Regions from separate parts of the Telluria sp. ZB4P34 genome, predicted to be linked through region 1. Evidence: predicted binding sites of a transcription regulator. Region 1 holds the regulator's gene; each other region holds the start of a gene.
What was found. Region 1 encodes LexA, which represses DNA repair genes until DNA is damaged. Its sites were predicted from a motif close to ACTGTATNNNNATACAGT; they were not measured.

Region 1 (5,484 bases):
CGCTGTTTGCCGATGATGATCTCGGCGGTTCCCTTATCGGGCGAATCGGGGTTATAGACCTCGTCGCGATACAGGAAGATGATCACGTCCGCATCCTGCTCGATAGCGCCCGATTCGCGCAGGTCGGACATGACAGGGCGTTTGTTGGGACGCTGTTCCAGCGAACGGTTCAGCTGGGACAGTGCGATGACGGGGCAATGCAGCTCTTTCGCCAGGCCCTTCAGGCTTCGCGAGATCTCCGAGATCTCGGCCGCGCGGTTGTCGCCCGGCTGGCTGCCCTGCATCAGCTGCAGGTAATCGACGATGATCAGTCCCAGCTTGCCGCACTGGCGCGCCAGGCGTCGTGCCCGTGCGCGCATCTCGATCGGGTTCAGCGCCGGGGTCTCGTCGATATAGAGCTGGGCGTCGTTCATCTTCTGGATCGCGTGCGTCAGGCGCGGCCAGTCTTCGTCGTTCAGGCGGCCGGTACGCAGGCGGTGCTGGTCGAGCTGGCCCACCGAGCCGAGCATACGCATGGCCAGCTGGGCGCCGCCCATCTCCATCGAGAACACGGCCACCGGCAGGCCGGCTTCGATCGCCACGTTCTCGCCGATGTTGACCGAAAACGCGGTCTTTCCCATCGACGGACGGCCGGCCACGATGACCAGGTCACCCGGCTGCAGGCCGGAGGTCATGCGGTCGAGGTCGATGAAGCCGGTCGGCACGCCGGTGATTTCGCCCTGGTTCTCGCGCGAGTACAGCTCGTCGATGCGCTCGACGACCTGCGTCAGCAGCGGCTGGATCGGGTTCCAGCCCTGCTGGCCGCGCGAGCCCGTTTCGGCAATCGCGAAGATCTTGGACTCGGCTTCGTCGAGCATCTGCTTGACTTCCTTGCCCTGCGGGTTGAATGCATTGCCCGAGATTTCGTCGGCGACGGTGATGAGTTTGCGCAGGATGCCGCGGTCGCGGACGATTTCGGCGTAACGGCGGATATTCGCCGCCGACGGGGTGTTCTGCGCCATCGCGTTCAGGTATTGCAGGCCGCCCACTTCCTCGGCCTTGCCGAGGTTGTTGCAAGCCTCGTAGACCGTGATCACGTCGGCCGGCTTGCCGGCATTGATCAGGCGGACCATCTGTTCGAAGATGATGCGGTGGTCGTAGCGGTAGAAATCGTCCGCGTTCATGAAGTCGGCGATGCGGTCCCACGCGGCATTATCGCGCAGCAGGCCGCCGATGACGGACTGTTCTGCTTCGATGGAATGCGGCGGGATGCGCAGGGAGTCGACTTGCGGATCGGCTGGGGAATTCATGGCGGGCATTATACCTTCTCCTGTCATACGGCTGTCATAAATGACCGGTTTTTCAGGACGTAAAAAAAGCCGGGCAAGCCCGGCTTTTCGTTTTTACAACAGAAGCTTAGTGCAGCTCCCCTGGTGCATTCATCAAGCAGCTTCGCCGACGACGGCGATGGTGATTTCCGAGACGACGTCGGTGTGCAGCGCGACGGCGACCGGGAATTCGCCGGTGGTCTTCAGCGGGCCGGTCGGCATGCGAACCTGCGCCTTTTCGACCGGGAAGCCTTGCTTGCTCAGGGCTTCGGCGATGTCGAAGTTGGTGACCGAACCGAACAGACGGCCGTCCACGCCCGCCTTCTGGGCGATGGTGACGGTCATGCCGCTCAGCTTCTCGCCTTGCGCCTGGGCAGCCGACAGCTTTGCAGCTGCTGCTTTTTCCAGTTCGGCGCGCTTGACTTCGAACTCGGCCACGGCAGCCTGGGTGGCGCGGCGCGCCATCTTTTGCGGGATCAGGAAGTTACGTGCGTAACCGTCCTTGACCTTGACCACGTCGCCCAGGTTGCCGACGTTAACAACTTTTTCCAAAAGGATAATTTGCATTTTTTTCTCCAGAAGTTCTGATCTGTTCGCCGCGGATTAACCGTGGTGCAGGTCGGTGTACGGCAGCAGCGCGAGGTAGCGTGCGCGCTTGATGGCGGTGTCGACCTGGCGCTGGTAGTGCGCCTTGGTACCGGTCAGACGTGCCGGCATGATCTTGCCGTTTTCCTGGACGAAGTCCTTCAGGGTGTCGACGTCTTTGTAATCGACCTGTTCCACGTTTGCAGCGGTGAAGCGGCAGAACTTCTTGCGCTTGAACAGCGGATTCTGCTGCTTGCGCTTGAGTTTTTCTTTAGCTTTGTTTTTGTCGAACTTTTTACCGAATGCCATTTTTGAGGCTCCTGTATCTGTAATCTAAATTGGCCGTGTCGCTGGGCGACTATGCGGCACTGAAATCAACGATGTGAAACACCAAGGCTTTGCTGTTGCGGCCTTTCCTTGCAAGGAATCCTTCGAAGCGGTAAGCGGCGCCGAGTTCGGCGCTGGCGACCTTGCCTGAAATCTCGCCCGCGGCCAGCGCGGGAAGCTCAAACTCGACCAGCCTTGCCACCCCTGCTTCCTGCTGCTGCGAACTGTGCTGCAGCATTGCGCCCACGATGGGAACGCCGGCCGGGGTAAAACGCAGTACGTCTCGCTCCGCGATGGTCGCGATGAGCTGGAACCGGTTCACTGCGCTGTGTCGCTTCTTGCTGAATTCCTCAGGAAAACCTTAGGCAGCGGCGGCGGCCGGGGCAGGGGCTGCTGCTTCTGCGCGGTGGCTCTTGGCTGCGTCTTCGCGCTGGACCGACTTCATCATCGGCGACGGTGCGGTTTCGGCCTTCTTCATCTTGACGGTCAGGTGACGCAGGACGGCATCGTTGAACTTGAATGCGGTTTCCAGCTCGACCAGGGTCTCGTTGTCGCACTCGATGTTCATGCAGATGTAGTGGGCTTTCGGCAGCTTCTGGATCTGGTAAGCCATCTGGCGACGGCCCCAGTCTTCCACGCGATGGATGTTACCGCCGCGGCTGCTCACCGTGGCCTTGTAACGCTCAATCATCGCCGGGACTTGCTCGCTCTGGTCCGGGTGGACGATAAAAACGATTTCATAATGACGCATGCAACACTCCTTAAGGACGTTTAAACAAATGCCCACCTCGGCGTCAAGACGAGTGTGGGAAGGGGTAAGCCGAACATTATAGCCGGAAAAATGTGCAGTTGGGAAGGTGGAGCGTGTTTGCGAAGCCAGATGAGCCGGCATGAAGCAAGGAATGATGCGTGCATCCCGCCACAGTTACGTCCATCGGAACCGCATTGCACAAATTTTTCACACTTTTCCCGTGTTTGCCCTTGCGTATATCAGAATACTGTACAAAAATACAGTCTGCTCTTACAACCATTTGCCGTAAAACATCCATGCTCAAGCTCACCCCAAGGCAAGAACAGATCCTTAACCTGATCAAGGAAGCGATCGAGAACACCGGTTTCCCGCCGACCCGCGCCGAAATCGCGGCCGAGCTGGGCTTCAAGTCGGCCAATGCGGCCGAGGAGCACCTGCAGGCGCTGGCGCGCAAGGGCGCGATCGAGATCTCGCCCGGCACCTCGCGCGGCATCCGCCTCGTCGGCGCCTCGGTCGAACAGGTCCCGATGCCGCCGCCGAACCTGATGATGTCGCTGCCGCTGGTCGGCCGCGTCGCCGCCGGTTCACCGATCCTGGCCCAGGAACACGTGGAAGCCACCTATTCCGTCGATGCGGCCATGTTCTCGGCGCGGCCGGACTTCCTGCTGAAGGTCAAGGGCTGGTCGATGCGCGACGCCGGCATTTGCGACGGCGACTTCCTGGCGGTGAAGAAGATCGACAGCGCCAAGAACGGCCAGATCGTGGTGGCACGGCTGGGCGAGGAAGTGACGGTCAAGCGCTACCGCAAGACCGGCAACCTGGTCGAGCTGCTGCCGGAAAATCCCGATTTCAAGGTGATCCAGGTGAGCCCGGAAGACGAGTTCGCACTGGAAGGCCTGGCCGTCGGCCTGATGCGCAGCTGGCACTAAGGCTCGCACTCAGGCTGGACTGCGGCCGGTGCGGGCTTACCCGCGCCGCGCCGCCAGGCGGCTTATTGGATCTTCTTGTCCGCCCAGTAGGAGTCTTTCTTGGCGGACTTTACCATCTTGTTGTGCTCTTCCACGTAGGCCTCGGTCGCCGAGCGCCACGCCGCGAAGTCGGCCAGCACCAGCTTCGAGCTCACCTTCGCTTCCTCGCTCAGGTTTTCCTGCAGTTGCGCGAGGTAGGCCGTTGACTTCTCGACCTCTTCCTTGTTCATCAGCTTCTGGATGTCGGCAGGGATGCGCTTGGTCAGGGGCATTGCCTCGTTCAGGTTGGTGACGAACTTGTTGTAGCACTGCTGCCACACGCCCACCGCCGCACCGATGCGGTCGATGTCCGCGTTGACCTTCGACATCGCGGGGATCCGCGGCGCCACGCAACGGAATTCGCCCGACTTCAGGTCTTCGCCGTCGTAGCCGCTGATCCAGTAGTCGATCTCTTTCCTGCGCTTGAGGCGCTGGTCCATCAGTTCCAGCGAAGCGGCGGCTACCTTGTTGCCCTTCGCAGCCGCCTTCCTGAACAGCGCCTCGGCCTTGGCTTCGTCGACCTGCCCTGCTTCGCCGTACCAGTACATCTGGCCCAGCGCCTGTTGCGCCTCGGGATTACCGGCATTGGCCAGCTTGGTATAGATCTTCAGCGCCGCCGGGTAGTCCTTTTTCTGGAACAGGGCGTTGGCATCTTCCAGCTCGCCGGCATAGGCGGCGCCGCACAGCAGCAGGGATGCAAGGAACAGCTTGGTCTTCATGGGCGGATCGAGGAGGTGAAAAAGAAATCCCATGATAGCGGCAATCCGGGGCCCGGCTCAACCGCTGAAACAAAAAGCGTGGCACGCTTCTCGTAGGGCGGGCGGCTACACCCCGGAGGCCGGTACACCCGCGGCGTGAACGCCGCCCGCGCGTTCAACTCACATTCGAGCTGAGGCGCAGCTCAAACACTGTCTGAACGCGCTGGCGGCGGTGACGCCAGCGCTGATCCAGCGCACGGGTGGAGCCGCCCACCCTACGAAACAGCAAGCCCGCGGTAGCCGCCATGAAAACGGCAACCCGGATCTGCCCTTGTCCGCAGTGCGTATCGTCAGGCGTCGAGCGCCTGGCGGAAGTCCGCCAGCAGGTCCTCGGTATCCTCGATGCCCACCGACACCCGGATCAGCGACTCGGCGATACCCATGCTGGCGCGCCGCTCCGCCCCCATCTCGAAGAAGATCGTGTGCGCCACCGGGATCACCAGGGTGCGGGTGTCGCCCAGGTTGCTGGCCGGGATGCCGAGCTGCAGTCGGTTGAGGTAGTCGAAGGGGTCGATGGAATCGACCAGCTCGAAGCTCATCAGGGAACCGGCGCTGCGGAACAGTTCCTTCACGATGCCGTGTTGCGGATGCGAAGCCAGGCCCGGATAGTGGACCGCCGCCACCCTGTCGTCGGCTTCCAGCATCTGCGCCAGCGCCAGCGCGTTGGCGCTGGTGCGCTCCATGCGCAGCGCCAGCGTCTCCGCGCCCACGGCGATGTGGTGCGCCGCTTCCGGCCCGAGGGCCGCGCC
Region 2 (5,484 bases), on a different contig from region 1:
GCCGCGTCGGCGGCGACGGTGCCGAACTTGCGCTGCCACACTTCGGAGGCACGCGCCGTCTCGCTGTCGGCAAGCGAGGCTTTGATGTCGTCCAAGGCTTCACCTTTGACGCCATGGCTTTGCAGCTCGGCCATGACGCGGCTGTTGCCAAAGCGCGCCGCCCGCCGGTTGATCAGCGATTCGGCAAAGCGTTCCTGCGACAGCCAGTTGTTCTTTTCAAGGAAATCCAGGAGGGCTTCCACGTCATCGCCCTCCTCGGCATAACGGGCCAGCTTGCGCCCCAGCTCGAGCCGGCTGTGCTCGCGCATCGACAGGTAGCGAAGCGCGCGCCCTTTCAGGCTTAGCTGGGGTGCAGGCATCGCTTACTTACTCGCCGACTGCCTTCAGCTTGTCCTTGCCGCTGTCTTCAACAGCAGCCAGGACCGGCGGCAGTTCGCGCACGCCCAGCGCAGCACGGACCTTGTTCTCGATTTCGCGTGCCAGTGCCGGACGGTCTTTCAGGAACTGACGGGCGTTGTCCTTGCCCTGGCCGATACGCTCACCGTTGTAGCTGTACCAGGAACCAGACTTCTCGACGACCTTGTTGTCGGCGCCCAGGTCCAGGATTTCGCCTTCGCGCGAGGTGCCTTCTCCATACAGGATGTCGAAGTGGGCTTCCTTGAACGGCGGCGCGATCTTGTTCTTGACGACCTTGACCTTGGTTTCGTTACCGATCACTTCGTCACCCGACTTGATCGAACCGGTACGGCGGATGTCCAGGCGCACGGAGGCGTAGAACTTCAGCGCGTTACCGCCGGTCGTGGTTTCCGGGCTGCCGAACATCACGCCGATCTTCATACGGATCTGGTTGATGAAGATGACCAGCGTGTTGGTGCGGTTGATCGAACCGGTCAGCTTGCGCAGCGCCTGCGACATCAGTCGCGCCTGCAGGCCCGGCAGCGAATCGCCCATGTCGCCTTCGATCTCGGCACGCGGGGTCAGCGCCGCCACCGAGTCGATGACCACCAGGTCGACCGAACCCGAACGCACCAGGGCGTCGGTGATTTCGAGGGCCTGTTCGCCGGTGTCCGGCTGCGAGATCAGCAGCTCGTCCAGCTTGATGCCCAGCTTCTGCGCATAGGTCACGTCGAGCGCGTGCTCGGCGTCGATGAAGGCGCAGGTGCCGCCCAGCTTCTGCATCTGGGCGATGGTCTGCAGCGTCAGGGTGGTTTTACCCGACGATTCCGGACCGTAGATCTCGACGATACGACCGCGCGGCAGGCCACCGACGCCCAGCGCGATGTCCAGGCCCAGCGAGCCGGTGGAAACAGTCTGCACTTCCTCGACCGGCATGTTGGCATCCATACGCATGACCGAGCCCTTGCCGAACTGCTTTTCGATTTGCGCCAGGGCGGCTGCCAGCGCTTTGCCCTTTTCGGCAACGTTCAATGCGATTTTTTTGTCGTCCATGGTGTACTTTCAGCTGTGGAGTAGGCAAGGTAGGGGCGCTACCGCTAAAATCAAGAGAACCACTGTATAAAAATCCAGGTGTTCCCACAAGCGAAATCAAGCCACTACTGTATATAAATCCAGTGGTTTAGGCAAGCGAAAAAAGTCGCGGTGTTGTTATCTATGAGGCTCGCATTGTTGCGATAAATCAAACACAATACGGCCTGTTGATGGTTTAACGTTTTACAGGTGTCCCCATGCGAATTCTGCTCGCCGAAGATGATAGCGTACTTGCCGACGGACTCACGCGTTCCCTGCGCCAGTCCGGCTACGCCATCGATTGCGTGAAAAACGGCCAGGACGCCGACACCGCCCTGTCCACCCAGGAGTTCGACCTCCTCATTCTCGACCTCGGCCTGCCCAGGCTGTCCGGGCTGGAAGTGCTGCGCCGCCTGCGTGCGCGGTCCTCGCTGCTGCCGGTGCTGATCCTCACCGCGGCCGATTCGGTCGAGCAGCGGGTCGAGGGCCTCGACCTGGGGGCCGACGACTACATGGCCAAGCCCTTCGCGCTGTCCGAGCTGGAAGCGCGGGTGCGCGCCCTCACCCGGCGCGGCGCCGGCGGCGGTCCCGCTGTGGTGCGTCACGGCCCGCTGGTCTACGACCAGGTCGGCCGCAGCGCCTACATCAACGACCAGATGCTCGATTTGTCGGCGCGCGAGCTCGGCCTGCTGGAAGTGCTGCTGGCGCGCACCGGGCGCCTGGTCTCCAAGGAGCAGCTGGTGGATCACCTGTGCGAATGGGGCGAGGAAGTCTCGAACAACGCCATCGAGGTGTACGTGCACCGCCTGCGCAAGAAGATCGAGGTCGGCGGCGTGCGCATCGCCACCGTGCGCGGCCTCGGCTACTGCCTCGAAAAATTCTCCGACGCGCCGCGCGCGCCGGCGCCAGAGCACAAGTGAACGAACGCGACGCCGGGCTTGCCGACGCGCCTGCGGGCGCCGGGCAGGACGCGGCCCTGCCGTACGGGGCGGCCGGCTACCGTCCCTACGTTCCGCCCAACCCGGAACCGGACGAGAACATCCGCCACTCGCTGTTCGGCGAGATCCTCGACTGGATGCTGGCCCCGCTGCTGCTGCTGTGGCCGATGAGCATCGCGATCACCTACCTGGTGGCGAAGTCGATCGCCAACCAGCCCTTCGACGACGCCCTGGAAGACCGCGTTACCGTGCTGTCGCAGCAGATCCGCACGGTGGAAGGCCGGCCCGTGGTGCAACTGCCCGGCAGCGCCCGCGACGTGCTGCGCGCCGACGACGTCGACAGCGTCTATTTCCAGATCAGCGGACCCGACGGCGCGCACATCGACGGCGACCGCGACCTGCCGCGCCCGGGTCTCGGTAAAGGCGCCGGCGACGGCGCCGACGATCCGGACGGGCGCATGCGTGGCGGCGCCGTGGCGTTCCGTAACGACAGCATCCACGGCACGCCGGTGCGCATCGCCTATTCCTGGGTCAACCTCGACCCGCTGCACGAAGGCAGCCGCCCGGCCGGACCGGGCGGCGCGCCGGCCCTGGTGCAGGTGGCGGAAACGCTCGACAAGCGCGCCCACCTCGCCAACGAGATCATCAAGGGCGTGATCCTGCCCCAGTTCATCATCCTGCCCGTCATCCTGGCCCTGGTCTGGTTCGCCCTGTCGCGCGGCCTCTCGCCGCTGGCCGAGCTGCAGGAACGCATCCGCGCGCGTCCGCAGGACGACCTGTCGCCGATCGACCCGCGCCAGGTGCCGGAAGAGATCTCGCCGCTGGTCGGCTCGTTCAACGACATGCTCGAACGCCTGGCCCAGACCGTCGAGATGCAGAAGCGCTTCATCGCCGACGCCGCGCACCAGATGAAGACGCCGCTGGCCGGCATGCGCATGCAGTCCGAGCTCGCCCTGCGCCAGGTCGACCCGGGCGAGATCCACCGCTCGCTCGAGCAGCTGGCCAAGAGCTCGGAATCGGCCACGCGCCTGGTCAACCAGCTGCTGGCGCTGGCGCGCGCCGAGAACCAGCCCCACGCCGGCCTCGCTTTCGAGGAGGTCGGCCTGGTGCAGCTGGCCCGGACCACGGTGCAGGACTGGGTGCAGGCCTCGTTCGCGCACGGCATCGACCTCGGCTTCGAATTCCCCGATGCGCCGCCCGATGCGCCGCAGGACAAGGAACTGCGCATCGCCGGCAACGCGCTGATGCTGCGCGAGCTGCTGTCGAACCTGATCGACAACGCGCTGCGCTACACGCCCCAGGGCGGCAGCGTCACGGTGCGCGTGCGGCGCGACGGCGAGCACGTGCTGCTCGAGGTCGAGGACACCGGCCACGGCATCGCCCCAAGCGAGCGCACCCACGTGTTCGAGCGCTTCTACCGCATCCTCGGCAGCAACGTGCAGGGCAGCGGCCTGGGACTGGCGATCGTGCGGGAGATCGCGCAGCAGCATGGCGCCGAGATCGACATCTTCAACAATCCGCGCAGCCATGCGCCCAAGTACCCGGGCAGCCTGTTCCGCCTGACCTTCCCGCCTCCTGTCCATGAGCCCGACGATGCCGAGTGAACCCATGCCGCCGCTGCCGGCCGGGCAGAACGCCCACCACGCACGACTGCAGGCAGCGCGCGCCGCCCACTGGCGCGCCACCCGCCGCCTGACCCTGGTCCTGATGACGCTGTGGCTGTGCACCGGCTTCGGCACCGTGTTCTTCGCGCGCGAGCTGTCGCACTTCTCCCTGTTCGGCTGGCCCTTGTCCTTCTACATGGCGGCGCAAGGAGCGTCGCTGGTATCGCTGGCCGTGATCGCCTTCTACGCCTGGCGCATGCGCCGGCTCGACCGCCTGCATGCCGGCCCGGCCCAGGAGGGTGCGTGACTACCAGCAAGCCGCCCTATTTCCGCAAGCTGTCGCGCTACTACCTCTGGTACACCGCCTGCTTCGCCCTGTTCCTGGTGTCGCTCGCCCTGCTCGAGCAGGAAGGCATGCCGCGCCTGTGGATCGGCTATATCTTCATGTTCGCCACCATCGCGCTGTACGCCACCATCGGCGTGGTGGCGCGCACCTCGAACGTCACCGAGTACTACGTGGCCGGGCGGCGCGTACCGGCCCTGTTCAACGGCATGGCCACCGCCGCCGACTGGATCTCGGCGGCCAGCTTCATCAGCCTGGCCGGCGGCCTTTACCTGTATGGCTTCGACGGGCTGGCCTACATCATGGGCTGGACCGGCGGCTTCGTGCTGGTCGCCCTGCTCATCGCGCCTTACCTGCGCAAGTTCGGGCAGTACACCATCCCCGACTTCCTGGCGGCGCGCTACGGCGGCGGCGCGGGCGGGCGCGGCGGGCCGGTGCGGGCGCTGGCCGTGGCCGCCACCATCCTGGTCTCGTTCACCTACGTGGTGGCGCAGATCTACGCGGTCGGCCTGATCGCCTCGCGCTTCACCGGCGTCGACTTCTCGGTCGGCATCTTCCTGGGCCTGGCCTCGATCCTGGTCTGCTCGTTCCTGGGCGGGATGCGCGGCATCACCTGGACCCAGGTGGCGCAGTACATCATCCTGCTGGTGGCCTTCCTGATCCCGAGTATCTGGCTGGCGGCCAAGCATGCCGACAACCCGGTGCCCCAGGTGGCCTACGGCTCGCTGCTGCCGAAGCTGGCCGCGCGCGAGCACCAGCTCGACAAGGATCCGCGCGAGGAACAGGTGCGCGCCGAGTTCCGGCGCCGCGCCGACGAATACACGGCGCGCCTGGCCGCGCTGCCGGCCTCGTGGGAAGCCGGCAAGCTCGAAGCCCAGCGCGCACTCAGGGCGGCGCGCACCAGCAATGCCTCGCTGGGCGAAGTGCGCCAGGCCGAGCGCGCCTTCAACACCTACCCCGGTTCGCCCGACGAAGCGCGCGCGTTGTGGCTTGAACAGCGCGACGCCAACCTGGCGCGCGCCCGCCCCCTGGTGCCGCATGCCGCTCCCTTCCCCGGCGCGACCGAAGAAGAGTCGGACAAGCGCCGCAACAACTTCCTGGCCGTGGTGTTCTGCCTGATGTTCGGCACCGC
Region 3 (5,484 bases), on a different contig from region 1:
GAAGTGTCGAGCAAGATGTACCCGTACTCGCACCCGTATTCATGGTCGACGATCGGCAGCATGGAAGACCTGCAGGCCGCCTCGCTGGACGACATCAAGGAGTGGTACCGCACCTACTACGGCCCGAACAATGCCGTGATCTCGCTGGCCGGCGACATCACCCCGGAACGCGCCTATGAGCTGGTGAACAAGTACTTCGGCGCGATCCCGCCGGGGCCGCCGCTGCCGCGCACCGAGAAGTGGATTCCCCAGCTGGACCGCAACATCCGCGACGAGATGGAAGACCACGTGCCGCAGGTGCGCATCTACCGCAGCTGGCACACCTCGGGGTGGAAGGATGCCGACACCCAGCGCCTGAACCTGCTGGCCGGCGTGCTGGCCGGCTCGAAGAACGCGCGCCTGGACAAGCGCCTGGTGTACGACAAGGGCATGGCCACCGGCGTCTCGGCCTTCGTGAACGATGCGGAACTGGGCGGCACCTTCAACCTGTCCGTCACCGTCAAGCCGGGCGTCGATCCGGCGGAAGTGGAACGCGAGATGGAGCGCGTGGTGGCCGAGCTGCTCGAGAAAGGTCCGCTTGAATCGGAGCTCAAGCGCGTGAAGACCCGCGACCTGGCCGATTTCGCACGCAGCCTGGAGCGCGTGGGCGGGATGGGCGGCCGCAACGACGTGCTGGCCGAGAGCGAGACCTACGGCGGCAAGCCGGACGCCTACCTCGACCGCCTCGAGCTGTTCGCCACCAGCACCCCGGCGGACGTCAAGGCGGCGAGCAACCGCTGGCTGCGCGCCAACCACTACACGATGACCGTGCGTCCGGCCGCCAAGCTGGCCGCCACCAAGTCGACGCTCGACCGCAAGAAGCTGCCCGCGCTCGGCGATGCGCCGGACGTCAAGTTCCCGACCCTGCAGCGCGCCCAGCTCAAGAACGGCCTGAAGGTCGTGCTGCTCGAGCGCCACACGGCGCCGATCGTCAATGTCTCGCTGGCGGTCGACGCCGGCGCGGCCTCGGATACCACCGCCAAGGCCGGCGCCGCCTCGCTGGCGCTGGACCTGCTGGACAAGGGCACCAGGACGCGCGACGCCTTCGCCCTGTCCGACGCCCTGGAAAACCTGGGTGCGCGCCTGTACACCGGCACGAGCCAGGACCAGTCACTGGTGCGCCTGCAGGCGACCAGCGCCAACCTGGCGCCGTCGCTCAACCTGATGGCCGAAGCCGCCCTGAACCCGAGCTTCCCGCAAGACCAGTTCGCGTTGTCGAAGGGCCGCCGCATCGCCGGCATCGCCCAGGAAAAGGCCCAGCCGAACAGCCTGGCCCTGCGCCTGGTGCCGGCCGTGCTGTACGGCGCCGACCACGCGTATGGCAAGCCGGCCTCCGGCTTCGAAGGCAGCGTGCAGGGCCTGACCCGCGACGACCTGATGGCATGGCACAGCACCTGGTTCAAGCCGGGCAGCGCCACCATCGTCGTCGCCGGCGACACCACCATGGACAAGCTGCTGCCGGCGCTGGAAGCGAGCTTCGGCAAGTGGCAGCAGGGCACCGCTCCCGCCAAGCAGATGGCCACCGTGCCGGCCACCCGCGGCAAGCGCGTGATCCTGGTCGACAAGCCCGATGCGCCGCAGTCGACCATCGTCGCGACTCACGTCTCGCAGGCCTACGGCCAGCCGGAAGACCTGGCGATGGAGCCGGTGATCACCAACTTCGGCGGCATGGCGACTTCGCGCCTGAACCGCAACCTGCGCCTGGACAAGCACTGGAGCTACGGCACCAGCGCGCGCCTGTCGGAAGTGCGCGGCCAGCGACCCTTCATCATCGTCGCGCCGGTACAGACCGACAAGACGATCGAGGCGATGCGCGAAGTGCAGAAGGAGCTGCGTGGCGTGGCGGGCGAACGTCCGCTGGCCGGCAAGGAGTACGAGAGCATCATGCGCAGTATGACGGCGCGCCTGCCGGGCCGCTACTCGACCCTCGCGGCGCTGGAGTCGGCCGGACTGGAGACCGTGAACCTGGGGCTGGCGGACGATTACTGGAGCAAGTACGCGTCGAACGTGCGCGCCCTGACTCCGGAGCAGCTGGCAGCCGCATCGAGCAAGTTCATCAAGCCGGACGAGGCGGTGTGGATGGTGATCGGCGACCTGCGCAAGATCGAGGCGGGTGTGCGCTCGCTCGGTTGGGGCGAGGTGACCGTGGTGGATGCGGACGGCAAGCCCTTGCGTTGATCCCCCGCTGATGTTGCGGTAATGGAAAGCCCGGTCCGTTGACCGGGCTTTTTTTCATGTCGTCCCACCTTTGAACCGCTCCCGGGCGCGTACGCTTGACCCTTCCGGCCTGCACCCACGCGCGCGATAGTATACTGTATGCCTATACAGTTCAAGGCGTGCGATGGAACTCAACGACAAACTGGAAATCCTGGCCGACGCCGCGAAATACGATGCGTCCTGCGCCAGCAGTGGCGCGCCCAAGCGTTCGTCCGAGGACAAGGACGGCTTCGGCGCCACCACCGGCATGGGCATCTGCCACAGCTACACCCCGGATGGCCGCTGCGTCTCGCTGCTCAAGATCCTGCTCACCAACTTCTGCATCTACGACTGCCAGTACTGCATCAACCGCCGCAGCTCGAACGTGCCGCGCGCCCGCTTCTCGGTCGAGGAAGTGGTGAAGCTCACCCATGATTTCTACGTCCGCAACTACATCGACGGCCTGTTCCTGAGCTCGGGCATCATCCAGTCGGCCGACTACACCATGGAGCAGCTCGTGGCCGTGGCGCGCCAGCTGCGCGAGGTGCACAAGTTCCGCGGCTACATCCACCTCAAGACCATTCCCGACGCAGACCCGCTCCTCATCGAGGAGGCGGGCCGCTGGGCCGATCGCCTGTCGGTGAACATCGAGCTGCCCACCCACGACAGCGTGACCCGCCTGGCGCCGGAAAAGAACGTCCACACCATCAAGCTGGCGATGGGTTCCATTCGCCGCAAGCTCGACGAAAAGCTCGAAGAACCGAAGGCGCCCAGCTTCGCACCGGCCGGCCAGAGCACGCAGATGATCGTCGGCGCTGACGCCAGCGACGACCACACCATCCTCAACACCGCCGAGACGCTCTACGGCAGCTACAAGCTCAAGCGCGTGTACTACTCGGCCTTCAGCCCGATCCCGCAGAGCCCGAAGAGCGTGCCGCTGGCGCCCCCGCCGCTGCTGCGCGAGCACCGCCTGTACCAGGCCGATTTCCTCCTGCGCGGTTATGGCTTCACTGCCGGGGAACTGATGCCGCAGTCCGGCAACCTGGCGCTCGACGTCGACCCCAAGCTGGGCTGGGCCCTGTCCAACCGCGAGCATTTTCCGATGGACCTGAACCGCGCCGACGAAACCATGATCGCGCGCGTGCCGGGCATCGGCCTCCGCAACGCCAGGCGCATCGTGGAGCTACGCCGCATCCGCCGCATCCGCTGGGAAGACCTGTCGCGCCTGCGCTGCAGCATGAAGAAGCTGGCGCCCTTCATCGTCACGTCCGACTACAAGCCGGTGCAAGGCGCGGCCAGTTCCCACATCCTGCGGCGCCACCTGGCCGACGCGCCCGAGCAGATGAACCTGTGGCCGGAATTGCAGGCGGCATGAGTACCTCACCTGCAGCAGCCGTCGCCGGCGGCCGGCCGCTGCAGGTGACCGGCTTCGCCGAATGGCGCGAGGCGGCGCGCGCACTGTTGCGGGCCGGGGTGCCGCCCGAGACGGCGAACTTGGTCACACTCGAAGGTGGCAACCTGTTCTCGGGTGCGCCCCCTGCGGCTGGGCAGGACGTTCATGGCGGCATCCCATCGCAACAAGCGCCATCGCCAGGCCCCGTCCTGCGCGTCCCGCGTGCGCTGATGGACATGCTGCAGAAGGCGGCCTGTTTCCGCGCCCCGGACCGCTGGGCTTTTCTCTACCGCGTGCTGTGGCGCTGGACGCATGGCGAGCATGACGTGCAGTCGCCCGCCGATCCGGACGGCAGCCGCCTGCACGGCATGGTCAAGGCAGTGCGCCGCGAGGAGCACGACATGCATGCCTACATCCGTTTCCGCGAGCGTCCGCCTGAAGCAGGCGACCCGCGCTTCGTCGCCTGGTTCGAGCCGCGCCACGACGTGCTGCCCCAGGTGGCCGAACACTTCGTTGCCCGCATGGGCAAGGTCAGCTGGATGATCGCGACGCCCGAGGCCAGCGTGCTATGGGACGGCCACATGCTGCACAATGCCGGCCCCCTGATGTCGAGCGCGGCCGAACTGGATGACGCCGGCGAAGCACTCTGGCTCACCTACTACCGCAGCATTTTCAACCCGGCGCGCGTCAACGCCCAGCTGATGCAGAGCCACATCCCGTCGCGCTTCTGGAAGAACCTGCCGGAAGGCGCGATCGTCCCGTCGCTGGTGAGCCAGGCCGAACTCGGCGCGCGCAAGATCGGGCAGGTGCAGGCGGTTGGGCGCAAGAGCGGCGCGACGATCCCGATCAGCGCCGAGGCGGCCCAGCCGGACCGCGAGCAGCCCTCGAAGCTGGACGAATGCCGGCGCTGCGAGCTGTGGCAGTACGCCACCCAGGCCGTGCCCGGAGAGGGGACGAAGCACGCCGCCATCATGGTGGTCGGCGAGCAGCCCGGCGACCAGGAAGACCTGGCCGGCCAGCCCTTCGTCGGCCCGGCCGGCAAGCTGCTCGACCAGGTGTTCGCCCAGGCCGGGGTGGACCGCAAGGCCATCTACCTCACGAACGCGGTCAAGCACTTCAAGTGGGAACCGCGCGGCAATCGCCGCCTGCACAAGACGCCGGTGCAGCGCGAGATCGAAGCCTGCCACTACTGGCTGGAGAAGGAGCTGGCGGCCGTGCAGCCGAAGGTGATCGTGGCCATGGGCGCGACGGCCCTGAAGTCCGTGATGCGCAAGGGGACGGTGGCGCTGAAGGACTTCCTCGGCAAGCCGGTCCGCATCGACGGCTGCTGGCTGGTCACCATCTACCACCCCTCCTATGTGCTGCGGGTGCCCGACGAAGCGTCGAAGCAGGAAGCCTTGTCGGTCATGATGAAAGGCCTGAAACTGGCGCACGAACTGCTCGAGCGGCCGGACCTGCCTGAGCCGGAGTGAAATCCGCGCAGCGCATGCATACGCGATGCCGCGCGCATGAAATCGCGCTCACTGCTCATCCTTAAGTCTTCGTTCATATTGCAGAGCTAAGCTTGACGGACAACCAACAACCAAGGATGTCCGATGCTGAAACCCGCGATCCTCCCGGCCCTGTGCCTGGCCTTGCTCTGCCAGTTTGCCCTCACCACGACAGCGTTTGCCCAGTCCAGCGACGCGGCGCCGGCCTCGGAAACGGCCGAGGCGCCGCCGGCGGCGCCGGAACAGATCCTGGTCGTCGGCCAGAAACCCGGCCCCGGCATGTGGAAGGTATCGAAGGACGAGCACGTTCTGTGGATCTTCGGCACCTACTCGCCGCTGCCGGTCAAGATGGACTGGCGTTCGCAC
Region 4 (5,484 bases), on a different contig from region 1:
GACCAGGCTGCCGATCAGCCGCAGCGGCTACCAGAAGGTGCGCGAGCTGATGCGCTAGGAGCGGCTGTCCACGTCCCACCAGCGGGGCAGCAGGGCGCGCACCTCGGAGCGTGCGAAGCGATCGTCGATCAGCCATACCACGCCCCGGTCCTGCTCGGTGCGGATCACCCGCCCGGCTGCCTGCACCACCTTCTGCATGCCGGGATACAGGTAGGTGTAGTCATAGCCGGCGCCGAACATGGCCCCCATCCGCTCGCGCAGCTGTTCGTTCACCGGATTCACCTGCGGCAGGCCGAGCGTCGCAACGAACGCGCCGATCAGGCGCTCGCCCGGCAGGTCGATGCCTTCCCCGAACGAGCCGCCCAGCACCGCGAAGCCGATGCCGCGCCCGCCCGGTGCGAAGCGCGCCAGGAAAGCCGCCCGTTCCGGCTCGCTCATGCGCCGCTCCTGGCGCCAGGCGGGCACTTCCGGATGATGCTGTTCCAGCCGCGCCAGCACCTGTTCCAGGTAGTCGAAGCTGCTGAAGAAGGCCAGGTAGTTGCCGGGGCGCGCCGCGTACTGGCGTGCGATCAGGTCGGCGATCGGCCCCAGCGACGCGGCGCGCTGCTGGTAGCGTGTCGAGATGCCGTGGGCGACGTGGACCTCGAGCTGGCTGGCGCTGAAGGGTGAGGCGACGTCGGCCCAGGCGGTGCCGGGGGGCATGCCGAGCAGATCGCAGAAATAATGCCAGGGACTCAGAGTAGCCGAGAACAGCGTCACCGAACGGGCCAGCGCGAAGCGTGGGGCAAGGAAGGGCGCCGGCACCACATTGCGGATGCTGATGGTCGAGTCCTTGACGCCTGCGCGGGTCAGGTCGCACAGCGAATGCTCGCCGAAGGTGTCGGCCAGGCGCAGGAAACCCAGGGCGTCGAAATGGAAGCGCTGCAGCTCCGGGTCGAGCGGGCCGGGGAATTCCACCAGGAAGTCGTTGACGGTACTGGTGGCGTGCTGCAGCGCGTCCAGCAGCTTGCCCGGCAGCTCCGGCAAGACCTGGTAGGGAGCAGCCGGCAGCGGCGCCTCCCTGTCGGCGCCGCTCCAGGCGCGTCCGACCCGCTCCAGGGCTTTCTTGACGGGCGCAGGCGCATTGGCGCGGGCGGCGCGCAGCTGGCCGCGTTCCAGCTCCGCGCTGTACATCGAACGCGCGCGCGAGACCATGTTGTGGGCCTCGTCGACCAGCACGCTGGTCTTCCAGCCCCGTTCCAGCGCCAGCGCATACAGCATGGCGCTGCCGTCGAAATAGTAGTTGTAGTCGCCGACCACCATGTCGGCCCAGCGCGCCATTTCGCTGCCGAGGTAGTAGGGGCAGACATCGTGGGCGAGTCCGACGTCGCGCAGGGCGTCGCGATCCAGCAGGGCCACCTGGCTGGCTGCGGCGCGGGCGGCCGGCAGGCGGTCATAGAAGCCCTTTGCAAGCGGGCAGGCGTCGCCCTGGCAGGCCTTGTCAGGATGTTCGCAGACCTTGTCGCGCGCGGTCAGCTCGAGCACGCGCAGCGGGACCGTGCGGCCGGCGCCGAGGCTGGCGGCGGCATCCAGCGCGAGCCGGCGGCCCGGCGTCTTGGCGGCCAGGAAGAAGACCTTGTCGAGGCCTTCGCCCGGCATCGCCCTCAGGACGGGGAACAGGCTGCCGACGGACTTGCCGATGCCGGTCGGCGCCTGCGCCAGCAGGCAGCGTCCGCTGCTATTGGCGCGATAGATGTTTTCCGCGAGTTCGCGCTGGCCCGGACGGAAATGCGCGTGCGGAAAGCGCAGTGTGCCCAGGGCGAGGTCGCGCGCGGCGCGGTGCGCTGCTTCCTGCGCCGCCCAGCTGGAAAAGCGCTCGCACAATTCGGCGAACAGGGCCGCAAGCGCCGCGGCATCCCGGGTTTCGCGCAGCACGGTTTCCTCGCCGCTGCCGATGTTGTAATAGACCAGGGCCAGGTTCACCTGCTCCAGTCCGAGCTGGCTGCACAGCAGGTGGCCATAGACCCGCACCTGGGCCCAGTGCAGGTGCCGGTGGTTGTCGGGGATCGATGAAAACATGCCGCGGTGGGTCTTGATCTCTTCGATCAGGTTCTGGTCCGGGTCGTAGCCGTCGGCGCGCCCGCGCACCTGCAGCTCGCCCCAGCTGCCGTCCAGCGACACCTCGGTGCGGTAATTGGGACCGCGCCGGCCGGTCACCACCGCGTGACCGGCAATGCCTTCCTGGGCGGTGGGCGAGGGCGTGAATCGCATGTCGAGGTCGCCCTCTTTGGCGGTGAACTCGCACAGTGCGCGCACCGCGACCGTGTAGGCCGGAGCCACGGTCAAGCAGCCTGCTCCCACTGCAGGTAGCACACCGACACCGGCATCCCATGCGCCGCGCAGTACTCGATCCAGCGCAGCTGGTTGTCTTGCAGGCGGTCGCCCGGTCCCTTCACCTCGATCATGGTATAGCGCCCCTCGGCCGGCCAGAACTGGATCAGGTCGGGAAAGCCCGTGTGGTTGGCCTGCACGTCCGCCATGATCCGTTCGCACCACTTGCGCAGGTGTTGCGGCGGGATGCAGGCCAGCGCCAGCTCCAGCAGCTCCTCGCTCAGGGCGCCCCAGTAGACGAAGGGAGAGGAGATGCCCGCTTTCTCGCGGTAGTGGGTACGGATGGTGTCGCGGTAGCTGCCGTCGTCGAGCTGCGCCAGGCAGGCATCGAACTCGGCCTTGCGGCGCAGGTGGAAGTCCGGGCTGTGCAGGTCGGCCGGGCCGCGGTGGAAGGGGTGGAAGAAGGCGCCGGGAATCGCCGCGAAGACGGCGCGCCAGCACAGCAGGCCGAACAGGGAATTCGCCAGCGCGTTCTCGACGTAGAACACGGGCGCGTCTTCGCTGGCCAGGTGGTCGCGCACCACGCCCTCGACCCAGCGGTCCGTGCCCGACATCGGCATCGGGAGCGCCAGGTCGAGGCGCGCCACCTGCGGCTTGCGGGCCGCCAGCCTGGCGTGGCCGAGACGGCGCGCCAGGCGCGGCCCGATGCGCGTCAAATGCTGGCGCTCGGCCTCGCTCTCGGGCGCGGCCTGGGCTTCCAGAAACAGGGCGTACGCTTGATCGAAGCGTTCATGCTTCTCCATCACCCTGATGGCGCGCCCGCGCGCGCCGGGATAGCGGCAGCGCGCATAGACGGCATGGGCATTGTCCCAGTCCTTCAGCTTCTCGAAGCCCTGGCCGATCCGGAACAGCAGCTTCTCGCGCCGGCCGGCCAGCCAGTCGTTGTCGAAGACGTGGGCGGGCAGGTCGCGCAGCACTTCGTCGAGCGGCTCGCCGGCGTAGAAGCGTTCCTTGCAGCCGTGCAGGAGGATGTAGTGCTCGACATCGGCGCGCGAACGAAAACCGCGCGAGGCCTGCGAGATCTCGACCTGCTCGAAGCGGAACATGCCGAGGTCGGACAGCACGAATTCGGTCCAGTCCTGGGCCAGGTTGCCGAAGAAGATCAGGCGCAGGCGGTCGCACAGCGGCTTGACGCCGATGCGCAGGGCCAGGTCGCCGCAATCGCGGTACCAGTGTGAGAAGGGGCGGCTGTCGGCGAACCCTGCGCGCAGCGCTTCCAGCTGCTCGGCCTTGCGCGCGTTCTTTTGCTGTAGCAGGTGCGGGCCGAAGGCCGCGGCGATCTCGGGCTTGGACAGCAGGTCGAACAGCTCGTCGAGGCAGATCACCGGGTCGGTTTCGATCCAGCCGGTAGCGAGCAGGTGGCGCGAGGCCTCGCGCGGACAGCCGATTTCCCCGTACACCAGCTTGCTGGCGCGGAACAGCTTCCCCTTGCGCATGACCATGCGGACGAACAGCGCGCGTGCATTCTGCGGCAGCGTGGGGAAGGTGGCCAGGAAAGCCAGCTCCTCATCGACGAGCAGGTCGCGATAGCGTTCGCCGATCCAATCGAGGACACGCTGAAAGTTGTCCAGATAATAAAACTCGTTTTCCAGAACCCTGATCATGTGCTGAGGCCTTACTGTGCTTATGTACAGTATAGCCGCACGACCGATCAATGGCCCAGCAGTATCCCGAATTTTCGCGGGCCTGCGGACTTTTCGCCACGCTACTTGCGGTCCGGACGCGCCCGGCACGAATCGTTCGGACACAGCAGCTCGGTCATCTGCGAGCCTTCCGGCGCGTGGCCGTTGGCATGCACGATGACGGCAGAGATGAGGGCCACGTCGGCGTCGACCGGCGCTTCGGCGCCCCTGGCCGGGGTGACCCCGCGCTGGGCCTTCGGCTGGAGCGGCCGGACGGCGCTCTTCGCGGCCAGCGCCGGCTTCGGCCGGGCCGGCGTGATGGCCTGGCGGGGGGCGGGCTTCACCGGAACGGCCGCCGCCCGCGTTGGCGGCTCGGCCCTGGCCGGCGACCGCGCCGGGGCCTGGGCCGCAGGCACGGGGACCCGCACCGGGGGCAGCGGCTTCGCCGCGGCCTGGGCCGGCTTGCGCGCCGGCTCCAGCATGCGCAGCGGCGGCACGCCCTCGCTTGCGGACGGCTGGTCGACGATGACGGCGGCGCTGGCGTGCCCGGGCTCCAGCGTTTCGGGCGAGGCGGCCAGCGCGACCTGCCACAGCGGGGCTTGCGCGCCGGATGCGGCCAGCGCGGGCTGGGCGGAGGCCTGCTGCTGCGCCGGCTTGCCGGCCTGCGCCAGCACCATGTCCTGCCCGTCGGTGCGCCGGCCGTCGTTGTTGGCCGCCAGCCAGGCCAGCGCGCCGGTGAGCGCCAGTGCGACCACGCCGCCCGCGCCGTACCAGGCCCGCCTGGCGCTTGATGCGCCGCCCTTGCGCTTGCGGGTGGGCTCGCGCTCGAGCATCGCCAGGATGCTGTCCTCGCCGCTGGTCGTGGGCCGGCGCGGCGACATCAGGTTCGGACGCATGGACGTGGATTGATTTTCATCTGTAGGCCGCACGGCATACCTCCTAAGATTGGTTCTCCTGCTTCTGATTAGAAACAATCTTGGAGGAAGCGATGCTGATTTTCCAGGTGTTCGACAAGGGCGTGCTGGACGACGCGGAAGGGCGCCAGATCGACTTCCGCAACACGATCATCATCCTGACCTCGAACGTCGGCTCGAGCCAGATGATGGGCGCCTGCCTGAACAAGCCGCTGGGCGAGGTGCCGACGCCGGACCAGCTGGCCGAGCTGATCCGCCCGCAGCTCATGAAGCACTTCAAGCCGGCCTTCCTCGGGCGCCTGGCGGTGGTGCCGTTCTACCCGATCCGCGACGAGGTGCTCGTCAATATCATCCGGCTCAAGCTGGATCGCATCAAGGCGCGCGTGATGGACAACCACCGCGCCCGCTTCGAGTACGACGACGCGCTGGTGTCGGCGGTGCTGAGCCGCTGCACCGAAGTCGATTCCGGTGCGCGCAACGTCGACAACATCCTGAACGGCACGCTGCTGCCCGAGATCGCCGACAGCATACTGGCGCGGATGGCCGAGGGCGGGGCGATTCAACGGGTGAAGGTCGGC

Region 2: the regulator LexA is predicted to act here: its motif matches at 1,556-1,573, upstream of recA (recombinase RecA).
Region 3: the regulator LexA is predicted to act here: its motif matches at 2,351-2,368, upstream of AC56KL_RS21775 (putative DNA modification/repair radical SAM protein).
Region 4: the regulator LexA is predicted to act here: its motif matches at 3,988-4,005, upstream of AC56KL_RS05455 (VRR-NUC domain-containing protein).

The regions. Positions count from the first base shown of each region.
Region 1 is NZ_JCASIF010000001.1:802,729-808,212, forward strand. Features, by position in the region: gene AC56KL_RS03580 (replicative DNA helicase) at 1-1,289, opposite strand, end outside; gene rplI (50S ribosomal protein L9) at 1,422-1,874, opposite strand; gene rpsR (30S ribosomal protein S18) at 1,911-2,201, opposite strand; gene priB (primosomal replication protein N) at 2,251-2,541, opposite strand; gene rpsF (30S ribosomal protein S6) at 2,581-2,970, opposite strand; gene lexA (transcriptional repressor LexA) at 3,267-3,899, shown strand; gene AC56KL_RS03610 (tetratricopeptide repeat protein) at 3,962-4,729, opposite strand; gene AC56KL_RS03615 (cystathionine gamma-synthase family protein) at 5,026-5,484, opposite strand, start outside.
Region 2 is NZ_JCASIF010000008.1:155,529-161,012, forward strand. Features, by position in the region: gene recX (recombination regulator RecX) at 1-359, opposite strand, end outside; gene recA (recombinase RecA) at 367-1,449, opposite strand; gene AC56KL_RS14975 (response regulator) at 1,686-2,387, shown strand; gene AC56KL_RS14980 (sensor histidine kinase) at 2,384-4,009, shown strand; gene AC56KL_RS14985 (DUF4212 domain-containing protein) at 3,999-4,316, shown strand; gene AC56KL_RS14990 (sodium:solute symporter family protein) at 4,313-5,484, shown strand, end outside.
Region 3 is NZ_JCASIF010000022.1:14,290-19,773, reverse strand. Features, by position in the region: gene AC56KL_RS21780 (M16 family metallopeptidase) at 1-2,217, shown strand, start outside; gene AC56KL_RS21775 (putative DNA modification/repair radical SAM protein) at 2,381-3,610, shown strand; gene AC56KL_RS21770 (UdgX family uracil-DNA binding protein) at 3,607-5,100, shown strand; gene AC56KL_RS21765 (TraB/GumN family protein) at 5,224-5,484, shown strand, end outside.
Region 4 is NZ_JCASIF010000002.1:212,818-218,301, reverse strand. Features, by position in the region: gene AC56KL_RS05465 (LytR/AlgR family response regulator transcription factor) at 1-58, shown strand, start outside; gene AC56KL_RS05460 (ATP-dependent DNA helicase) at 55-2,250, opposite strand; gene AC56KL_RS05455 (VRR-NUC domain-containing protein) at 2,322-3,974, opposite strand; gene AC56KL_RS05450 (hypothetical protein) at 4,076-4,888, opposite strand; partial or broken gene AC56KL_RS05445 (AAA family ATPase) at 4,984-5,484, shown strand, end outside.